DNA from 3 places in the Paracoccus mangrovi genome. Region 2 is predicted to be linked to each of the others. Evidence: riboswitches for the same ligand, from Rfam matches in the RefSeq annotation. Region 2 holds a riboswitch; each other region holds the start of a gene.
What was found. Region 2 has a riboswitch for cobalamin ahead of ACFOMH_RS02925 (TonB-dependent receptor plug domain-containing protein). Riboswitches for the same ligand answer to the same signal wherever they lie in the genome.

Region 1: it holds a riboswitch for cobalamin, as region 2 does, so the genes downstream of both, ACFOMH_RS07410 (energy-coupling factor ABC transporter permease) here and ACFOMH_RS02925 (TonB-dependent receptor plug domain-containing protein) in region 2, are expected to answer to the same signal.
Region 3: it holds a riboswitch for cobalamin, as region 2 does, so the genes downstream of both, ACFOMH_RS07470 (DUF1636 family protein) here and ACFOMH_RS02925 (TonB-dependent receptor plug domain-containing protein) in region 2, are expected to answer to the same signal.

What each region holds. Positions count from the first base shown of each region.
Region 1 is NZ_JBHRXJ010000004.1:131,721-138,954, reverse strand. It holds gene cobI (precorrin-2 C(20)-methyltransferase) at 1-288, shown strand, start outside; gene cobJ (precorrin-3B C(17)-methyltransferase) at 285-1,016, shown strand; gene ACFOMH_RS07435 (cobalt-precorrin-6A reductase) at 992-1,729, opposite strand; gene cbiE (precorrin-6y C5,15-methyltransferase (decarboxylating) subunit CbiE) at 1,728-2,906, shown strand; gene ACFOMH_RS07425 (cobalamin biosynthesis protein) at 2,903-3,253, shown strand; gene cobM (precorrin-4 C(11)-methyltransferase) at 3,250-4,023, shown strand; gene ACFOMH_RS07415 (cobyrinate a,c-diamide synthase) at 4,020-5,330, shown strand; cobalamin riboswitch at 5,336-5,548, shown strand; gene ACFOMH_RS07410 (energy-coupling factor ABC transporter permease) at 5,581-6,246, shown strand; gene cobF (precorrin-6A synthase (deacetylating)) at 6,290-7,051, shown strand.
Region 2 is NZ_JBHRXJ010000002.1:109,667-116,900, reverse strand. It holds gene ACFOMH_RS02945 (carbohydrate ABC transporter permease) at 1-384, shown strand, start outside; gene ACFOMH_RS02940 (carbohydrate ABC transporter permease) at 384-1,217, shown strand; gene ACFOMH_RS02935 (sugar phosphate isomerase/epimerase family protein) at 1,245-2,132, shown strand; gene ACFOMH_RS02930 (Gfo/Idh/MocA family protein) at 2,132-3,130, shown strand; cobalamin riboswitch at 3,216-3,431, shown strand; gene ACFOMH_RS02925 (TonB-dependent receptor plug domain-containing protein) at 3,569-5,470, shown strand; gene ACFOMH_RS02920 (ABC transporter substrate-binding protein) at 5,494-6,381, shown strand; gene ACFOMH_RS02915 (FecCD family ABC transporter permease) at 6,368-7,234, shown strand, end outside.
Region 3 is NZ_JBHRXJ010000004.1:143,942-151,175, reverse strand. It holds gene ACFOMH_RS07490 (CerR family C-terminal domain-containing protein) at 1-406, opposite strand, end outside; gene ACFOMH_RS07485 (FMN-binding glutamate synthase family protein) at 584-2,224, shown strand; gene ACFOMH_RS07480 (L-lactate permease) at 2,428-4,209, opposite strand; gene cobO (cob(I)yrinic acid a,c-diamide adenosyltransferase) at 4,398-5,009, opposite strand; cobalamin riboswitch at 5,048-5,260, shown strand; gene ACFOMH_RS07470 (DUF1636 family protein) at 5,354-5,707, shown strand; gene cobW (cobalamin biosynthesis protein CobW) at 5,711-6,745, shown strand; gene cobN (cobaltochelatase subunit CobN) at 6,748-7,234, shown strand, end outside.

The DNA.
Region 1 (7,234 bases), on a different contig from region 2:
TGCGTGTTGATGGGGACGCTTTCGGAACCCGATCTGACCCGGCATATCGCCGCCTCGGACGCGGTCGTGGTGATGAAGACCGGCCGCAACCTGCCCAAGATCGCCCGCGCCATCGCCGCCGCCGGGCGCATGGCCGACGCGTGGCTGGTCGAACGCGGCACCATGCCCAACCAGCGCGTGACGCCCTTGGCGCAGGCCGATCTGGACGCCTGTCCCTATTTCGCGACCGTGCTGGTCCACGGCAATGGCCGCCGCCCCCTTGCCGCCGGCGCCGAGGCCGCCGAATGACCGGCTGGCTCGCGGTCGCGGGGCTTGGCCCGGGCGCGGACGCGCTGATCACGCCCGAGGTTCAGGCCGCGCTGTCCGAGGCCACCGATATCGTGGGCTATATCCCCTATGTCGCGCGGATCGCGCCGCGCCCGGGTCTGACCCTGCATCCCTCGGACAACCGGGTGGAACTGGACCGCGCCCGCGCCGCATTGGAAATGGCGGCCACGGGGCGGCGCGTGGTGGTCGTATCCTCGGGCGATCCGGGGGTCTTTGCCATGGCCTCGGCGCTGTTCGAGGCGCTGGAGGGCGCGCCGGACCCCGCATTCGACATCCGCATCCTGCCCGGCATCACCGCCATGCTGGCCGCAGCCGCCGCCCTTGGCGCGCCGCTGGGCCATGATTTTTGCGCGATCAACCTGTCGGATAACCTGAAACCATGGGCGCTGATCGAACGCCGCCTGCGGCTGGCGGCACAGGCCGATTTCGCCATGGCTTTTTACAACCCGCGCTCGAAATCCCGGCCCGAGGGCTTTGCCCGGGCGCTGGACATCCTGCGCGCGGAATGCGGCCCCGACCGCCTGATTTCATTCGCCCGCGCGGTTTCGACCCCCGAACAGGCGCTGACCACCGTCACGCTGGCCGAGGCGCGCCCCGAAATGGCGGATATGCGCACCGTCGTCATTCTGGGCAACAGCGCCACCCGCCGCGCCGGGCGCTGGGTCTATTCCCCCCGGTCGGCGCCATGAAGCCAGTCCATCACCTCGGCCACCGAGGCGACGACATGCCGCGCCGGCAGCGCGGGCCGGTCGATCACGATCACCGGCAGCCCCAGTTCGCGCGCGGCAGCAAGCTTGGCCTCGGCGCCCCGGCCGCCGGAATTCTTGGTCACGACATGGGTCACGCCGTGGCGCCGCATCAACGCGACATCGCCCGCGACCGAAAACGGCCCGCGCGACACGATCAGCGTCGCATCGCGCAGGGGATGGCTTGCCACCTCGGCAAAGCGCAGCATCCAGCGATGCTTGCAGCCCAGAAAGGGCGCGAGCTGTTGCCGCCCGATGGCCAGAAACACGGTCGAGCCATCGCCGGGCAGGACCTGGGCCGCCGCCTGAAAATCGGCCACATGGGTCCAGCGGTCGCCCGGCTGGCTGCCCCATGGCGCGCGCTCAAGCACGATCAGCGGCACCCCCGCCCGGCCGGCGGCGGCATGGGCATTCTGGCTGATCGCAGCGGCAAAGGGGTGGGTCGCATCGATCAGATGGCTGAAACCTTCGGCCCGCAGATAGGCGGCCAGCCCGTCGGCGCCGCCAAAGCCGCCGACCCGCGTGGTCAGCGGTTGCTGGGCCGGGTTCTGGACGCGCCCGGCATAGGAATAGACGGCATCGATCCCGGCATCGGCCAGCGCGCGGGCCATCGCACGGGCCTCAAGCGTGCCGCCAAGCAACAGGATGCGCGTCATGGGTGACCCCTGGCTGACCATTGTCGGATTGGGCGAAGATGGACTGCCCGGCCTGCCCGCCGCAAGCCGCGATGCGCTGGATCGGGCCGAAATCGTCTTTGGCGCGCCCCGGCATCTGACGCTTGCCGGTCTGGCGGGCAATGCGCGGGCGCGGGAATGGCCGGTGCCTTTCGATATCGCACCGCTGATCGCGCGGCGGGGACAGCGGGTGGCGGCGCTGGTCTCTGGCGATCCGTTCTGGTTCGGGGCGGGCGGCACGCTGGCCGCCGCGCTGGAACCGGGCGAATGGTGCGCGCTGCCCATGCCGGGGGTGTTTTCGCTGGCCGCCGCGCGGCTGGGCTGGCGGCTTGAGGACACGCCCTGCCTGGGCCTGCATGCCGCGCCTTTTGCCAGGCTGCGCCCGCATCTGGCGCGGGGCTGCCGGGTGCTGGTCACGCTGCGCGACGGGGCTGCGGTGGGTGCGCTGGCCGAATGGCTGGCGGCGCAGGGATTGGGCGCGATGCGCATCGCCGTGTTGGAACGGCTGGGCGGCCCGGCCGAGCGGATCCGCCGCATGACCGCCTGCGACCTCGCGCCCGACGATATCGCCGCGCCGGTCGCGGTGGCGCTCGATGGCGCCGATCTGCCCGCAGGGACCGGCCTGCCGCGCGGCTTTGGCCTGCCTGACGACGCCTTCGCCCATGACGGCCAGATCACCAAACGCGCCATCCGCGCGGTGACGCTGTCAGCCCTGGCCCCGCGGCCGGGCGAATTGCTGTGGGATATCGGCGCGGGCTCGGGCTCAGTCAGCGTGGAATGGTGCCTGAACGGCGGTCGCGCCATCTGTATCGAGCCGCGCGCCGACCGGATCGCGAATATCGCCGCCAATATCGACCGCTTCGGTCTGTCGGACCGGATGCGGGCGGTGCAGGGCGCGGCCCCCGGCGTGTTCGCCGGCCTGCCCGCGCCGGATGCGATCTTTGTCGGCGGCGGCGCGGATGCGGACCTTATCCCCGCGCTGCCCCCCGCCCGGCTGGTCATCAACGCGGTGACGCTGGAAACCGAGGCGCTGTTGGCCGCCCTGCATGCCGAACGCGGTGGCCGTCTGATGCGCCTGTCGATCGAAGAGGCCGCCCCCCTTGGCCGGATGCGCGGCTGGACCCCGGCCCGCGCGGTCACACAATGGAGCTGGCCATGAGGGTCGCGGGCATCGGCTTTCGCCGCGATGCCAGCCTTGCCGCGCTGGCCGATGCGCTTGAACGCGCCGGCCCCGCCGATGCGCTGGCGACCATCCCGGCCAAGGCCGCCGCGCCGGCCCTGCGGGCATTGGCCGCGCAAACCGGCCTGCCCGTGATCACGGTCGGGGTCGCGGGCGTCATCACCCCCACGCAATCGCCGCGCATCATGGCCCGGCACGGCACCGGATCGCTGGCCGAGGCCGCCGCCCTGGCCGCGCTGGCCCCCGGCGCGCGCATCGTGACCCCCCGCGTCACCTCGCAAGACGGCATGGCCACCGCCGCCATCGCCGAAGGAGCACCTCCATGACCGTCCATTTCATCGGCGCAGGTCCCGGCGCCGCCGATCTGATCACCCTGCGCGGGCGCGACCTGATCGCGGCCTGCCCGGTCTGTCTTTACGCCGGATCGCTGGTGCCGCAGGCGCTGCTGGCCCATTGCCCGCCGGGCGCGCGGATCGTGAACACCGCCGCGATGGATCTGGACCAGATCATCGCCGAAATCGCCGCCGCCCATGCGGCGGGCCATGATGTGGCGCGGCTGCATTCGGGCGATCTTTCGGTCTGGTCGGCGATGGGCGAACAGCTGCGCAGGCTGCGGGCGCTGGACATTCCCTATGACGTGACGCCGGGCGTGCCGGCATTCGCCGCTGCCGCCGCGGCCCTTGGCGCGGAACTGACCCTGCCGGGCGTGGCGCAGTCGGTGGTGCTGACCCGGACCTCGGGCCGGGCCTCGGCCATGCCCGAGGGTGAAACATTGGCCGCATTCGGCGCGACCGGCGCCACGCTGGCCATCCATCTGTCGGTGCATGTGCTGGCGCGCGTGCAGGACGAGCTGATCCCGCATTACGGCGCCGATTGCCCGGTCGCGGTGGTGTTTCGCGCCAGCTGGCCCGATCAGCGCATCGTCCGCGCCACGCTGGCGACGCTCGACCCCGAAATCGGTGTGGGCGAGCGGACGGCGCTGATCCTTGTCGGCCGCGCTTTGGCGGCCGAGGGCTTTGACGAAAGCCGCCTTTATGCCGGCGATTACGACCGCCGTTTCCGTCCCGTCGGCACCGAGCCGAGGTTTCCCGAATGAGGGGGCTGGTGATCAGCGCGCCGGCCTCGGGGTCCGGGAAAACCACGGTCACGCTGGGCCTGATCGCGGCTCTGCGCGCGCGGGGACTGGCGGTGCAGCCCTATAAAAGCGGGCCGGATTACATCGACCCCGCATTCCATCGCGCGGCGGCCGGGCGCGAAAGCTATAATCTGGACAGCTGGGCGATGGGCCGGGCCCAGATCGCACATCTGATCGGCGCGGGCGCGGGCGCCGATATCGCGCTGGTCGAGGGGTCGATGGGGCTTTTCGACGGTGTGGCGGTGCCGGGCGGTTGCGGCAATGGCGCCAGCGCCGATATCGCCGCGCTGACCGGCTGGCCGGTGGTGCTGGTGATGGATTGCAAGGGACAGGCCCAATCCGCCGGTGCCGTCGCGCTTGGGTTTCGGCAGATGCGCCCGGATGTGCGGCTTGCGGGGGTGGTGCTGAACCGCGTGGCCTCGGCCCGGCACGAGGCGTTGATGCGCCACGCGCTGGACCCGCTGGGCATTCCCGTCCTTGGCGTTTTGCCGCGCGCGGCCGATATCGAACTGCCCGAACGCCATCTGGGCCTTGTCCAGGCCCAGGAACACGCCGCCCTTGAGGCGCTGTTGGCCCGGGCGGGCGAGGCGGCATCGCGCCATCTGGATCTGGACGCAATCGTCGCCGCCGCCTCGGGCGGGCTTGCCCCCGAACCCTTTCGCCCCCTGCGCCCGCCCGCGATGCGCATCGCCCTGGCGCAGGATGAGGCGTTTTCATTCATCTATCCGCATCTGGTCGCGGGATGGCGGGCGGCGGGGGCCGAAATCCTGCCATTTTCGCCCCTCGCGGATCAGGGGCCGGATGACAGCGCCGGCGCCTGCTGGTTGCCGGGCGGCTATCCCGAACTGCATGCCGGGCGGCTTGCGGCGGCGGAGCATTTCCGCGCGGGGCTGTTGCGTTTCGCCGAAACCCGCCCCGTCCATGGCGAATGCGGCGGCTATATGGCCATGGGTGCGGGGCTGGTCGATGCCTCGGGGGTCCGGCACCGGATGGCGGGGTTGCTAGGCCTTGAGACCAGCTATGAAAAGCGGCGGATGCATCTCGGCTATCGCCGGGCCGAACCGCTGGCGCCGCTGGCCGGGGCCTATGCCCAAAGGCTGACCGGGCATGAATTCCACTATGCCAGCATTCTGGCCCAGCCCGACGCCGCACTGGCCCGCGTCACCGACGCCAATGGCGATGCGGTGGCGGAAACCGGGTCGCGGCGCGGCCACGCCACCGGCAGCTTTTTCCATCTGATCGCGGAAAGCTTGACGGCAACCGCTTGATGCCCTTTAGCTAAAGCCCTGATCGGTGCCCGCCGCGTGATGCAATTCACGTCGGGCTTAATCGGGAATGGGAACGGGTTCGCCCGAAACCCCAGCCGCCCCCGCGACTGTATGCGGAGAGCGGGCCTTGACCATGCCACTGGGCGACAACGCCCGGGAAGGCAAAGGCCCCGCCCTGACCCGCAAGCCAGGAGACCGGCCGTCAGACCATACCAATCGCCGTCGGGTGTGACGGCCACAGGAGATGAAGATGCATATCGAACCCGGAATCGTCGCGGGCGCCAAGATCGCGCTCAGCTATGCCACCGCCGCCGGGGCGGGGCTTTACACGCTGAAACAGACATGGGGCGCGCTGCGCGAAACCGGTCTTGCCTCGCTGGTCGGGCGCAGCACGCTTTGCGCGGCGCTGGTCTTTGGCTTTTTCGAGGTACTGCCGCATTACCCGGTCGGCGTGTCCGAGGTGCATTTCATCCTTGGCTCGACGCTGTTTCTGATCTTTGGCGCGGCGCCGGCGGCGATCGGGCTGGCGCTGGGGCTGTTGATCCAGGGGCTGCTTTTCGCCCCCTTCGACCTGCCGCAATACGGCATGAACGTGACCACGCTTCTGGTGCCGCTTTTTGCGTTGCAGGCGCTGGCCGCGCGGATCATCGCGCCCGGCACCGCCTATGTCGACCTGCGCTATGCACAGGCGCTGGCGCTGTCGACGGTCTATCAGGGCGGCGTGGTGGCATGGGTCGCGTTCTGGGCGATCTGGGGTCAGGGGCTGGCCGGGATCGGCGGCATCGCCACCTTTGGCGCGGCCTATATGCTGGTCGTGCTGATCGAGCCTCTGGTCGACCTGGCGGTGCTGGCCGGCGCGAAATCGCTGCGCGGCCTGCGCGACAGCGGGCTGGTGACGCCGCGCCTTTACGCCTGAGGGGCTTTGCGCGGGCATGACCGCCCGCGCGCCTTGCATCCCGATGATTGAACTGACCCTGATCGGCATTGGCACCGGCGGCGCGACCCAGCTGACGCTGGATGCCGCCAAGGCCATTGCCTCGGCAGACCTGATCCTGATCCCGCACAAGGGGGCGGAAAAGGATGATCTGGCCGGGTTGCGGCGCAGCATCTGCGACACCCATGCCGGCGCGGGGACCGCCATCGCGACCTTTGACCTGCCGCGCCGGGACAGCGCCGATCCCGATTACCGGCACGGCGTCGACCGCTGGCACGACGCCATCGCCCGCGTCTGGCAGGACACGATCCGCGCCCATCTGCCGGGCCTGTCCGGGCGGGTGGCGCTTTTGATCTGGGGCGATCCCTCGCTTTACGACAGCAGCCTGCGCATCGCCGACCGGCTGACCCTGCCGCTGACGCGGCGGGTCATTCCGGGCATCACCGCCATTCAGGCGCTTTGCGCGGCCCATGCGATCACGCTGAACACGGTCGGCGCGCCGGTCGTGATCACCACGGGGCGGCAATTGCGCGATCATGGCTGGCCGCCGGGCGCCGACCGGATCGTGGTGATGCTGGATGGCGATTGCGCCTTTGACGGGCTGGACCCGCAAGGGGTGACCATCTGGTGGGGGGCCTATCTCGGCATGCCGGAACAGATCCTGATCCACGGCCCGCTGGCCGAGGCGGGCCCGGAAATCCGGCAGGTCCGCGCCCGGGCCCGCGCCGCGCATGGCTGGATCATGGATATTTATCTTATGGATCGCGGCGGGGCATTGCCGGGCTGATCCGCCAGCCCTTCACCCCGCCCGCCCGAATGCAGAACCGCCGTCCATGCCCGCGTGGAGGGAGGATTCGCGGCATGAACGGCGGCGGCTGCCATATATGCCCCGTGCGGCCGGGGAACGGACCTGCGCCCGTCACCCTCAGGTTGCGCCGCATCGCAGCATCGCGCAAGAAAAACCTGTCAC
Region 2 (7,234 bases):
ACATGGCAGGGGTTTCCGTTCTTTGCGGTGATGATCCTGGCCGGGCTGCAATCCATCCCGCGCAGCTATTACGAGGCGGCGTCGCTGGACGGGGCGTCGCCCCTGCGCCAGTTCTGGCATATCACCCTTCCGGGGATTTCGGGGGTGCTGTTCACCGCGATCCTGTTGCGCACGATCTGGGTCGCCAATTCGATGGACGTCATTTTCGTGATGACCGGGGGCGGGCCGGGATACGCCACCTATACCCTGCCGCTTTATGCGTTCCTTGAGGCGCGCACGAATCTTGATTTCGGCTATGGCTCGGCATTGGCGATGACCTTCACGCTTTTGCTTCTGGGGGTGGTGGTGCTTTATCTGCGCCGCGCCGGAAAGGCGGTGCAGTGATGGCTTTGGGACGCAAATCCACCGCGCGGCGCATCCTGACCGTCGATCTGCCGATGGCGGCGATCCTGATCTTTACGCTGGGGCCATATCTGTGGATGGCGCTGACCTCGCTTACGGCCGAGGACAAGCTGTTCACCCGCGGCCCCGCGCTTGGCGATCTGGTCTGGGACAATTACACGCGGCTTTTCGCCAATGTGGGCTTTGCCCGCAACATGCTCGACAGCCTGATCATCGCCGCCGGCACGGTCGTGGTGGGGCTCAGCCTGTCGGTCACCGCCGCCTACAGCTTTTCGCGCTTTGAGTTCCGGTTCAAGCGCGCCTTGCTGATGCAGTTCCTGCTGATCAACATGTTCCCGCTGGTGCTGCTGATCCTGCCCCTGTTCGTGCTGATGCGGCAGCTGGGGCTGCTGGACACGCATCTGGCGCTGATCATCGCCAATTCGACCATCGCCATCCCGTTTTCGGTCTGGATGATGACCAGCTATATCAACGGCATCCCGAAATCGCTGGACGAGGCGGCGATGACGGACGGCTGTTCGCGGCTGCAAGCGATGGTGCGGGTGATCCTGCCGCTTTGCGCGCCGGGCATCATCGCGACCGGCATCTATATCTTTATCACGGCATGGAACGAATATCTTTACGCGCTGACGCTGGGGGGACAGAACGTGCGCCCGATCACCGTCGCCGTACAGACCATGATCGGCGAATATCAGGTGCAATGGGGGCTTTTGACCGCCGGCGGCATCGTCGGCGCCATGCCCGCCACCATCCTGTTCCTGATCGTGCAGCGGCGTCTGGTCGGCGGCCTGACCCAAGGCGCGGTCAAGGGATGAACCATCTGCTTCCCCAAGGAAAATGACATGAAAAACCCCATCGGCATCATCTCGATGCAATTCACCCGCCCCTTTACCAACGCGGCGCTGCCGCTTCTGGCGCGGACCCGCGCGCTTGGCTTTGATTTCATCGAGCTGCTGGTTCCCGAGCCCGACGACGACCTTGACCCGGCCGAGCTGCGCCGTATCTGCGCCGATCAGGGGCTTGAGATCGTGCTGGCGGCGCGGGTGAATCTGCAACGCTCGATCGCGGGCGAGGATGCGGCCGCGCGGCAGGGGGGGCTCGACTATCTGGAATATTGCGTCGAGATGGCCGACCGGCTGGGCGCGCACATCATCGGCGGGCCGCTTTATGGCGAGCCGCTGGTCTTTGCCGGACGCCCGCCGCAGCCCTGGACCGCCGACCAGATCGCGACGCGGGCCGCGCGCACCATCGAAGGGCTGTCCCGCGCGGCCCCCATCGCCGCCAGTGCCGGCAAGGTTTTCGCGCTCGAGCCGCTGAACCGCTTCGAAACCGATATCGTCAACACCACCGCGCAGGCCATCGAGGTGGTGGATTCGGTCGGATCGGCCGGGCTGGGCATCGTGCTGGACACGTTCCACATGAATATGGAGGAACGATCGATCCCCGATGCGATCCGCGCCGCCGGCCCGCGTCTGGTCCATTTTCAGGCCAATGAGAACCATCGCGGCTTTCCCGGCACCGGCAATATGGACTGGACCGCGATCATGCGGGCCCTGGCACAGATCGGCTATGCGGGGCCGGTCTCGCTTGAACCGTTCCGGCGCGACGACGACCGGCTGGCCTTGCCCATCGCCCATTGGCGCCCCCCCCACGAGAACGAGGACGACAAGCTGCGCGCCGGACTGGCCCTGATCCGCGCCGCGCTGCGCTTTGCAGAGGTGAACCACTGATGACGATCAAGATTGGCTGGATCGGCTGCGGCCGGCACGCGACCTGGATGCTGATGCCGCAACTGGCGCGCAGCGGCTTTGCCATTGCCGCCGTTTGCGACCGCGACCCGGCGGCGGCCCAAAACGCCGCCCGGCAATTCGGCGCGTCCCAGGTGTATGACGATTACGAGACCATGATCGCCGAGGCCGATATCGACGCGGTCGGCATGGCCGTCGGCCCGGACGTGCATTTCCGCGCCACCATGGCCGCGATCCGGCGCGGGCTGCCCGTCTTTATGGAAAAGCCCCCCGCCGCCACCGCCGCCCAGGCCGAAGAGCTGATGCGCGCCTCGGATGCCGCGAAAGTGCCGGTCGCCGTCGGCTTCATGAAACGCTATTCGACCGGCAACCGGATCGCCCGCAACATCCTTGACGGCGGCGATTTCGGCCCGGTGCTGGGCATCCATGGCAGCTATCTGACCGCGCCCACCTATTTCGCGGGCGAGGTGGATTATACCGGCTTTTACCTGCATCACTGTGTCCATTACATGGACCTGATCCCGTGGTTCGCGGGCGCGGAATTCGCGGATCTGGGGCTGCGCAAGAACGTGCCCGCCCCCGGCAAGATGCTGATCCACATGAATTTCACCTGCGAGAACGGCGTCATCGGCAATATCGTCATGGGCACCGTGCAATCGCGCGGCACGCCGATGGAATTCATCCAGATCATGGGCGACCACAACCGTGTCGAGGTGGACAATATCATCAACGCCGCATGGTATCGCGACCCGCCCTTCAAGGCCGAGGATCCCGCCGCCACGCTGGACCCCGCCTGCGATACGCTGAGCTGGCGGCCGAATTTCACCGCCGCCGCGAATGAGGATCACAAGGGCTATCACGCGCTGCTGACCGATGTCGCGGCGCTGTTTTCCGGCCAGCGCGACCATGCGCCGCAGATCCGCGACGGCTGGTTGGCGATGCGGCGGCTGGAGCGCATGATTTCGCTGATCGAAGAGTGATCGCGCCGGCCCGCGCCCTTTTGCATCCCCGGCAAGCGCGCCGGCGGGTCAACAGGTTTCGCTTGACAGCGGGCCGGGCCTTGCGCCATCCGGGCAACGCTTCGGTTCCGGGCCTGCCCGGATAAAAGGGAACGGCGGTGCGCCCGGTCCGGCAACGGACCAGACGGGCAAATCCCCGGCTGCCCCCGCAACTGTAAGCGGCGAGCAAAGGCCGACCATGTCACTGGGGCGCGATCCCCGGGAAGACCGGCCCAAGCGACGACCCGCAAGCCAGGAGACCTGCCGCAGCAATCACCCATTTCCCGCGCGGGGCGCGCGTGGAAAGCGGCCGTTCCGCAGAGGTGACCTTCACCGGTCTGCGGCGCGTATCCCCGATCACGCCCCCCGCAGGCCATTCTGTCGACCGCAGGCTTCGCCCTGCGCTGGAAAGGCCCTGACATGACCCGCAAAGCCGCTTTTGCGCCCACCCTCCCCGGAACCGCGCTTCTTGCCGCGATCATCGCCCCCCTGCCCCTTTGGGCACAGCAAGGCGACCCCGACACCGTCCAGCTGGACCCGGTGGTCATCACCGGCGGGCTGACCCCGATCGCCGCCGATGCCTATGGCCGCGCCCATACCGTGCTGACCGCAGACGAGATCGAGCGGCGCGGCCTGCGCACCGTTCAGGACGCGCTGCGCATCGTGCCGGGCGTCGCCGTAAGTTCGGCCGGGGCATCCCAGACCCAGGTCCGCATCCGCGGCGCCGAGGGCAACCATACCCTGATCCTGATCGACGGCGTGCCGGCGACGGGCGGCAATGACGAATATTACCTCTCGGGGCTTGAGACCGCGAATATCGACCGCATCGAGGTGCTGCGCGGCCCGCAATCGGTCTTTTACGGATCGAACGCCTCGGCGGGGGTGATCAATATCGTCACCCGCCGCGCCGAGCCCGGCACCCATGCCGGCGGCCGCGTCGAGGTCGGAAACGGCTATGCCCTGTCAGGCTGGTTCAGCCAGCGCGGCGAACGCGGCGGGCTGATGTTCACGGCCTCAAAGCATGACGATCACGGCTATAACTCGGCGCTGAACGGCGACGAAAAGGACGGGATCGACCGCCGCAGCCTTGGGCTGAGCGGCGACTGGCAGGCCAGCGATGCCTTGCAGCTTGGCTTTACCCTGCGCCGCGCGCGCGAGGACATGGATTACGATTCCCAAAATTTCTCGGCCACGGGCGCCGGGACCTATCTGATCGACGATCCCGACCGGCACAGCCGGCATGACGAATTCACCGGCGCGCTTTGGGGCGAATATGTGATGGCGGACGGGCGGCTGGTCCACCGGCTGGAATATCAGGAATCGGTCTTCAAACGGCGTCAGGACAGCGACGACGAAACGCGCGGGGAAACCCGGGCGCTGAAATACCGGCTCAGCTATGGGCTGGACGGCCGGCCCGTCGCCGAGGCGCGGCATCTGCTGAACCTGATGATCGAGCGGGTCGAGGATGAAAACGACGCCGCCCCCGATTATGCCCGCGCCAACAATTCGCTGGCGCTGGAATATCGCGGCTTTCTGGAAAACGGGCTGGACATTCAGGCCGGCCTGCGGCGCGACGATTTCGACCGTTTCGCCGATTTCACCAGCTGGAATCTGGGCCTGTCGTGGCAGGTGCCGGACAGCCGCTATCGGCTGCATGCCTCGGCCGGGCGCGGGCTGGTCAAGCCGTCCTATTACGAACTTTTCGCCGATGACGCCTATACGCTGGGCAATCCCGGCCTGAGCCCGGAACGCAACAGCGGCTTTGATCTGGGCGTCGAGGCCGAGCTCATGGACGGGCGCGGCAGCATCGACGTGACCTATTTCAACGAACACATGCAGGACGAAATCAGCTATGCGGTCGGCGCCGCCCCCGATGGCCGCGCCAGCTATGTCAACCAGCGCGGCGAAAGCCGCCGGCAGGGGGTCGAGGTCGCCGGCCAATGGCAGGCCAGCGACGCGCTGTGGCTGGGCATGAGCTATACCTATCTGGACGCGAAAAACCCCGACGGATCGGTCGAGGTCCGCCGCCCGCGCCATCAGCTTGGCCTGAGCGCGCGCCACGATCTTTGGGACGGGCGCGGCTGGATCGGGGGCGACATCCGCCACGTCGCGGGCAATTACGACAGTCAGGGCTGGAACGGCGATCAGGTCCGGGAACTGCCCGATTACACGCTGGTCAACCTGTCGGGGGGCTATGACCTGACCGACCGCGTCCGCGCCACCGCCCGCGTGGTGAACCTCTTTGACAAGGAATATTCCGATGTCTGGGGTTACGGCACGCAGGGACGTCAGGCCTATCTGGGGCTTGAGGCCAAATGGTGACAGGCCCCCGGCTCGGGACCCGGGTGACGCCGAGCCTTGTCGCGCTGATCCTTGCGGCGGGGTTGATGCTGGGCGGGGCGGCAAGTGCCGCGCCGCGCCGGGTCGTATCGATGAACCTGTGCACCGATCAGCTGGCGATGATGCTGGCGGCACCGGGGCAGCTGATTTCGATCAGCCATCTGGGCCACGATCCGGCGGTCTCGCCCATGGCGGATCGGGCGCGGGCCTATGGCCGCAATCACGGCCATGCCGAAGAGCTGTTTCGCCTGCGTCCCGATCTGGTTCTGGCCGGGCGCTATTCCGGCGGGGCTGCGGTCGCGATGCTGGAACGGCTGGGGGTTCCGGTGCTGACACTCGCGCCGGCCCGCGATCTGACCGAGGTGCGCGAGAATATCCGCCAGCTGGGACAGGCCCTTGGTCAGGAGGCCCGCGCCGCGCGGATGATCGCCGATTTCGACGCGGGCCTTGCCACGCTGCGGGCCGCGCGGGATGCGGCGCCGCTGCGGGCCGCGATCTATGATCCGAACGGCTATAGCTGGGGCAACGCCTCGCTGGCCGGCCAGATCGTCACCGAGGCGGGCCTGCACAATATCGCCACCGAGTTGGGGATCACCTCCGGCGGCCAGATGGCGCTGGAAACGCTGGTGCTGAGCGATCCCGACATGCTGATCCGCAGCCCACGCTATGCCACCGCCTCGCATGCCGAAGAGGTGCTGAGCCACCCCGCGCTGACCGCGCTGTTGCGGGGCGGCACCATCGACGCGGCCAGCGGGCCGGACTGGTCCTGCGGCACGCCACAGCTTTTGGGCGCCATCGCCGCGTTGCGGGCGGCGGCCGCACAGGAGGGGGCTGCAGGGGGCGACACCACGGAAAAAAACACCACGCCGGGGCACGCCGATGCCGCCCGGTGATCGCAAGCGGATCGCCTTGCTGGCCGGGCTGGCGGCGCTGGTCGCGGCGCTGTTTCTGGTGTCGCTGGCCACCGGGCCCGGGGGCTTTGCGCCCGGCGAAAGCTGGTCTGCGCTATTGCGCGGGGAAAACGGCGACCTCATGGCCATGGTCATGCGTGAAATCCGCCTGCCGCGCGCCATTCTGGGCGTGCTGGTCGGCGCCAGCCTTGGCCTTGCCGGGGCGGCGATGCAGGGGTTTTTGCGCAACCCCCTGGCCGAACCGGGGCTGATCGGCACCTCGGGCGCGGCGGCGCTGGGGGCGGTGCTGGCGATCCAGACCGGGCTGGCCGCGGCCTTGCCCATGGGCCTGCCCCTGGCGGCGCTGGCCGGCGCGCTGGGATCGGTGCTGCTGATCCTGATGCTGGCCGGCGGGCGCGGCGGCGGTTCGCTGCACCTGATTCTGGCCGGGATCGCCATTTCGGCGCTGGCGGGGGCGCTGGTTTCGCTGGTCCTGAACCTGTCGCCCAACCCCTTCGCGGTCAGCGAGATCGTATTCTGGATGATGGGATCGCTGGCCGACCGGTCGATGCTGCATGTCTGGACCATGCTGCCGTTTTTCGGGATCGGCACGGCACTGATCCTGAGCACCGGGCGCGGCCTGAACGCCCTCACCCTGGGCGAGGACGCCGCCGCCTCGCTGGGCATCCCGCTGCGGCGGCTGCGGCTGATGCTGGTGGTGGGGACCACCATGCTGGTCGGATCGGCCACGGCGGTGGCGGGCGCGATCGGTTTTGTCGGGCTGGTGGTGCCGCATCTTTTGCGCCGCGCCTGCGGGGGCGAACCGGCGCGCCTGTTGCCGGCCTCGGCGCTGGGT
Region 3 (7,234 bases), on a different contig from region 2:
TGGGCAAAAGCAGCCGGTCATAGAAGAGATCGAATACCGGCCCCTGCTCGGCCATTTCGCGCAGGATGAATGCGACCGTATCGGCGGCCCCCGGACCCCGGGTCAGAAAGGCGACCAGCGCGCGCAGCATCGTCTCAAGCCGCGCCAGTGCCATTTCGGGGGGCATCTGCGGCGGCGTTTCGGGCGGGCCGGCGACCTCGGCCACACGCGCCGCGACCTCTTCGGCGCAGGCATGGCGCAGCCCCTCCTTGCCGCCGAAATGATAGGCGATCGAGGCGATATTGGTGCCGGCCTCGGCCGCAAGCGCGCGGGTCGAACTGGCGGCAAAGCCGTCGCGGCCGAACAGATGCAATCCGGCATAGATCAGGGCGGCGCGAGTGCCGGCGGGGGGCGAATCGGTGTTCATGTGGTGATTTAATCAAACGATTGATTAAATCACAAGCGATATCCGCCACGCCCCGCCCCGGCCCATCACGGCTGCGTTTTCAGCCCGGTCCCGGTCTGGACAAACCGATTATTAACCCAGAGAGCGTATGTCTTTGACGACAACGGTCCCGCGGGGGCCTCAAGGTAAGATTGGCTCATGCGGAACCTGCCCCAGATCAAGCATTATTCGTTCTTTGCGCTTTGCGTGTTGCTGGCGCTGGTGTTGACGGCGCTTTACGCCGCCGGGCACCAATGGGCGCTGTTGCCCGGGCTGATGGCGGCGGCGCTGTGCCTTTTGGGCCTGCGCGACATGGTCCAGAAACGGCACGCGGTGCTGCGCAACTATCCGATCATCGGCCACGCCCGGTTCCTGTTCGAAACCATCCGGCCCGAAATCCGTCAGTACCTGATCGAAAGCGATAACGAAGAGCTGCCGTTTTCGCGCGACGCGCGCAGCCTTGTCTATCAACGCGCCAAGGGGGTCGAGGATAAAAAGCCTTTCGGCACCTCGGAACGGGTCTATGATGCAGGTTACGCTTGGGTCACGCATTCGGTTTCGCCCAAGGTCATCACCAACAGCGATTTCCGCGTCACCATCGGCGGCCCGGATTGCCGCCAACCCTATTCGGCCTCGATCTACAATATCTCGGCAATGAGCTTTGGCGCGCTGTCGCCCAATGCGATCCAGGCCCTGAACAAGGGCGCCAAGATGGGCAATTTCGCCCATGACACCGGCGAAGGCGGGATCAGCACCTATCACCGCGAACATGGCGGCGACCTGATCTATCAGGTTGCCTCGGGCTATTTCGGCTGTCGCACACCGGATGGCAAATTCGATCCCGAACGCTTTCGCAAACAGGCGCTGGACCCACAGATCAAGATGATCGAGATCAAGCTGAGCCAGGGCGCAAAGCCCGGCCATGGCGGCATGCTGCCGGCCAGCAAGATCAGCCCCGAAATCGCCGAGGCGCGCGGCATCCCGATGGGTGTTGACTGCATCTCGCCACCCACGCACAGCACCTTTTCGACGCCGGTCGGGTTGATGGAATTCATCGCCCAGCTGCGCGAATTGTCGGACGGAAAACCGGTGGGCTTCAAACTCTGTATCGGTCACCGCCGGGAATTCATGTGCATCGTCAAGGCCATGCTCAAAACCGGCATCGCCCCCGATTTCATCGTCGTCGACGGCAAAGAGGGCGGAACCGGCTCGGCGCCGATGGAATTCGCCAACCGCGTCGGCATGCCCATGCTTGAGGGGCTGGTGTTTGTCCACAACACCCTGCGCGGCGCCGGGTTGCGCCAACAGATCCGGATCGGCGCGGCCGGCAAGATCATCAGCGCCTTTGACATCGCCCGGGCGCTGGCTCTGGGGGCGGATTGGTGCAATTCGGCGCGCGGCTTCATGTTCGCCATCGGCTGCATTCAGTCGCAATCCTGTCACACCAACGAATGCCCGGTCGGCATCGCCACCCAGGACAAGCTGCGTCAGCGCGCGCTTGAGGTCGGGACCAAATCGCTGCGCGTCACCCGGTTCCACAAGAACACGCTGCACGCGCTGGCCGAAATCGCCGGGGCGGCCGGCCTGTCCTCACCCGTGGATTTCATGCCCTATCACTTCATGTTCCGGCACAAGGACGGCACCTTCATGGACGGGAACGAGGCATTTCCCTATCTGCCCTCGGGCTTTCTTTTGGCCGAACAGCCCATCGAGGAATTGCGCGAATGGCATCGACGCTGGGACCGCGCCTCGGCCGACACATTCACGGCCTCCGAAATCCCCGAATGGCGCTTTAGCTAGGCGTATAGGCCGGGTGCGCATGCCCCCCGGGGCCACGGTCTTAGCCCGCACGACCATGCGGGTGGCGTCGGGCCGGCCCCGCATCCGGGCCATGACGGGCGGGCGGCATGACCGGCGGTTCGCGCGCCGGTCGCGGGCGGCACAAATGCGGCGGGGCGGCGCCATCGGCACCGCCCCGCAACTTCATGCATTCGCCCGTTCGCTCAGCTTTGGGTTTGTCGCACCGGGGCGCCATCCTGGCTGTACATCGAGGCCAGCACCACCACCAACCAGACCAGCGCCAGCAGCCACCAGAAACCGCCCCAGATCAATGCCATGCCCAGGAACGCCGCCTGCACGACATAATAGGTCATCGGCACCAGCGTCTTGCGGATCAGATCGCCTTCGCGATCCGTCAGCCCGACCGTGGCCGAGGCCGCGACGACATTGTGGACACAGATCATATTGCCGGCCGCGCCGCCGATTGCCTGCAAGGCCACGACCACCGTCACGCCCAAAAGATCCAGCCCGATCCCCTGTGCGGTCGAAAACTGAAACAGCGAAAACATCATGTTCGAGACCGTGTTCGACCCGGCGATGAACGCCCCCATGGCCCCGATCACCGCCGCGAACATCGGCCAGACATTGCCGACCGCCGCCGACATGCCCTCGGCCAGGGTCAGCGGCATGGACAGCACCCCCTCAGAGCCGGAATTGATGAACACCTGCACCATCGGCACCGCCAAAAGCAGCGCGGGCGCCGCCGCGATCATGGTCTTGGCCGACAGGCCCCAGGCGCGGCTGAAATCCGCGACCTTCATCCGATAGACAAAGAACGAGATCACCGAAACCAGGATCAGGATGGTGCCCGGCGAATAAAGCAGCTGCACCTTCGAGGTGATGCCCGAACCGAACAGGTTCTCGAAAGCCAGCGTGGTCGACGGGCCGGTCAGCCACGCCTTCAAAGGCCCGATCACCCGCGTCAGCACCAAAAGCGCGATGGTGATGACATAGGGGCTCCACGCCGTCATCAACGAGATGTCGCCGCGCCCGTGCGGATGCGCGGTATCGGCGGCCTCATGCGCGATTTCGGTGTCGAGCTTGCCCTTCCAGCTGGGATCCCAGTCGCGGCGCGCCGGGAAATCGAACACGGTCTTGGGAAGAAACAGCCCGCGCCGCGCCGCCGGCACCACGATCAGCAACCCCAGAAGCCCGCCGACCAGCGACGGGAATTCCGGGCCCAGGAATCGCGCGACCAGATAATAGGGAATGGTAAAGGCCAGCCCCGCGAACAGCGCGAATTGCCACGCGCCAAAGCCTTCGCGGAAACTGCGGCGCGTGCCGAAAAAGCGCGTCATCATCGCCACCATCAACAGCGGGATGACAAAGCCGATGGTCATGTGCAGAAACGCCACGCGCTCCGCAACCACCGGGACATATTCGGCCAGCGTGGCCGGCGCGATGGCGGCGTTGACGGTGTCGCTATTGGAAAGGCCGGTCTGCACGCCGACCAGCATGGGCGTGCCGACCGCGCCAAAAGAGACCGGCGTCGACTGGATGATCAGCGCCACCATGACCGCCGCCATGGCCGGAAAGCCGATGGCGACCAGAAGCGGCGCCGCGACCGCCGCCGGCGTGCCAAAGCCCGAGGCCCCCTCGACCATGGACCCGAACAGCCAGGCGATGATGATCGCCTGCACCCGCCGGTCGGGCGAAATATCGGTAAATCCGCGCTTGATCGACTGGATCGCGCCGGATTCCTGTACCGTATACAAAAGCAGGATCGCCCCAAAGACGATGTAAAGCAGGGTGATCGCCGTGATCACGCCATTGGCCGTCGCCCCCGCCACCTTGGCGATATCCGTCCCCCACAACAGCACGGCCAGAACCACGGTCGCCAGATAGGCGACAAGCATCGAAAACTTGGCCGATTTGCGCATCACGACCAACAGGACAAATACCGCCGCGATCGGGACCAGCGCGGCCAAAAACATCAACATCGACATGAAATATCCCCCCTCTTGGAAACGGTTGTTCCTTTTTCCGCTATGACGGCCACCGGCGGCAAACAAGGTGCGATGGGCGGCCGTGCCATTGCCGGGCATGATGGAATGCACGGGGCCGCGACACAATCCCGTATCGCCCCAACCCATCCACAGGGACCACGCGCCCCCCGGACAGCCCTTGCCAGGGCCTAGAACTCGACCCCCGGCTGGGCCTTGATGCCATCGCGAAAGGGATGCTTGACTGCCTCCATCTCGGTGACCAGATCGGCCAGCTCGATCAGCTCGGGTTTGGCATTGCGGCCGGTCAGCACGACATGGGTCATCGGCGGCTTTTCATCGCGCAGGAACGCCACCACCTCGCCAATATCCAGATAGTCATAGCGCAGCGCGATGTTGATTTCATCGAGCAGCACCATACGGATGGCCGGATCGCGGATCAGATCGCGCGCCTTGTCCCAGCCGGCGCGGGCGGCGGCGATGTCGCGGGCGCGGTCCTGGGTTTCCCAGGTGAACCCCTCGCCCATGGCGTGAAATTGGCACAAATCGCCGAAATGCCCGGTCAGCAGGCGACGCTCGCCCGTGTCCCAGCCGCCCTTGATGAACTGCACCACCGCGCAGGGCATATCATGCGCAATCGCGCGCAGGATCATGCCAAACCCCGATGACGACTTGCCCTTGCCCTTGCCGGTATGAACGATGACGAGCCCCTTTTCGCCGGTCTTTCCCTGCATCATTCGGTCGCGGGCCGCCTTGATTTTGGCCATCTTCTCGGCGTGGCGGGCGTTTTCATCGGCATCCATCGGGCACTCCTTCGCTTGACAAGTCGGGGCCGGGCGCGCACAGCTTTGGCTGCGCTGGTTCCTGTCCTATGACAGGTGAAAAGGGAATGCGACAGGTGAAAGCCTGAAAGCAGCCGCCCCCGCGACCGTGACCGGAAAGGTCGCCCGATGCCACTGGCCCGATCGATTTCGCGGGGCCGGGAAGGTGGGCCGACCGTTGGCGAAAGCCTGAATCCGCAAGCCGGGAGACCTGCCTGCGCAGATATTGACCGGCGGACGGGGTGTTCCCGCCTGGGGTAGAAGGGGCGCGCGCGCCCCCGCGCACCCTTGGCATGCCCTGAACCGCAATGATGGATAAAGGGCGCATGACCGTTTCACTGCTTGTCTGCACGACCTGCCGGGCCGGCCAACCCGTGATCGATGGCCAGCCGGTGCCGGGCGCGCGTCTTTTTGCCGCGCTGGAACGACTGGGCGCGCCCGAAGGCGTGCGCATCCTGCCCGTCGAGTGCCTGTCGGCCTGCAACAGCGGCAGCGCCATCGCGCTGAGCGGGCCGGGCCGCTGGTCCTATATCTATGGCGGCATGTCGGATGCCGATGCCGCCGAGATCCTGACCGGCGCCGCCGCCTATGCCGCCGCCGATGACGGCATCGTGCCATGGCGCGACCGCATCGCCATTTTCCGCAAGCGCAGCATCGCGCGCATTCCTTCGATTGGGTAGCATATGACCGACCTGACCAAGACCCCCGTTACCGTCATCACCGGCTTTCTGGGGGCCGGAAAGACCACGCTGATCCGCCACCTGATGCTGAATCCGCAGGGCAAGCGGCTGGCGGTGCTGGTCAACGAATTCGGCACCATGGGCGTCGATGGCGAGATCCTGAAATCCTGCGCCGATGAGAACTGTCCCGAAGAAAACATCCTTGAGCTGTCGAATGGCTGCATCTGCTGCACCGTGGCCGACGATTTCATCCCGACGCTGGAACGCCTGATGGCGATGCCGGTGAAGCCCGATCATATCCTGATCGAGACCTCGGGTCTCGCGCTGCCGAAACCGCTGTTGAAAGCCTTTGACTGGCCCGCGATCCGCTCGCGCATCACCGTGGACGGCGTGATCGCGCTGGCCGATGCCGAGGCGGTGGCCGCCGGCCGCTTTGCCCCCGACGAGGCCGCCGTTCAGGCCCAGCGCGAGGCCGACGAAAGTCTCGACCACGAAACGCCCCTGTCCGAGGTATTCGAAGATCAGATCGCCTGCGCCGATATCGTCCTGCTTTCAAAGGCAGATCTGGCCGGTGATGCGGGCCTTGCCGCCGCCCGCGCGGTCATCGAGGCCGAGGCCCCGCGCAAGCTGCCGATCCTGCCCTTGACCGATGGCGTGATCGACCCGCGCGTGATCCTTGGGCTGGGTGCTGCGGCCGAGGACGATCTGGCCGCCCGGCCCAGCCATCACGATGGTGCGGACGATCACGAACATGACGATTTCGATTCCGTGGTGATCGAGCTTGCCGAAATCGCCGATCCCGCCGATCTGGCCGCCCGCATCACCCGGCTTGCGCGCGAACAGAACATCCTGCGGGTCAAGGGCCATGTCGCCGTCGCCGGCAAGCCCATGCGCCTGTTGGTGCAGGCGGTGGGCGAACGCGTGCGCCACCAATATGACCGGCCATGGGGCGCCGCGCCCCGCGCCTCGCGCCTTGTCGTGATCGCCGAGCATGACGACATCGACGAGGCTGCGATCCGGGCCGTTCTGGCGGCCTGAGGATGCACGTCGTCTTTCGCGAAAGCCGTGGGCTTGAGGAAACCGAGGTCCCGACCGACCCCGGCCAAAGCCCCGCCGATATGGTCGTGCTGTCCTATTCCGACAGCGACCTCGGCGCTTTCGCGGCGGGCTGGCACAGGGCGCAGGACGGGTCGGGCGTCGGCCTGCCGTCACTGCGGCTGTGCAATATCTCGGCGCTGCGGCACCCGGTATCGGTCGATAATTATCTGGACACCACGCTGGCGGGTGCCCGCGCCGTGCTGGTGCGTCTGATCGGGGGCGAAGCCTATTGGCCCTATGGCGTCGCCAGCCTTCAGGACCATGCCCGCAGGCATGGCATCGCGCTGGCCTTTCTGCCCGCCGATGGCCGGCCGGACGCCACGCTGGAACGGTTCTCGACGCTGGACGCGGCGGTGCTGCACCGGCTGGCCGCGCTTTGCGACGAGGGTGGCGCGGTTGCGGCGCAAACCGCGCTGGCGGAACTGGCCC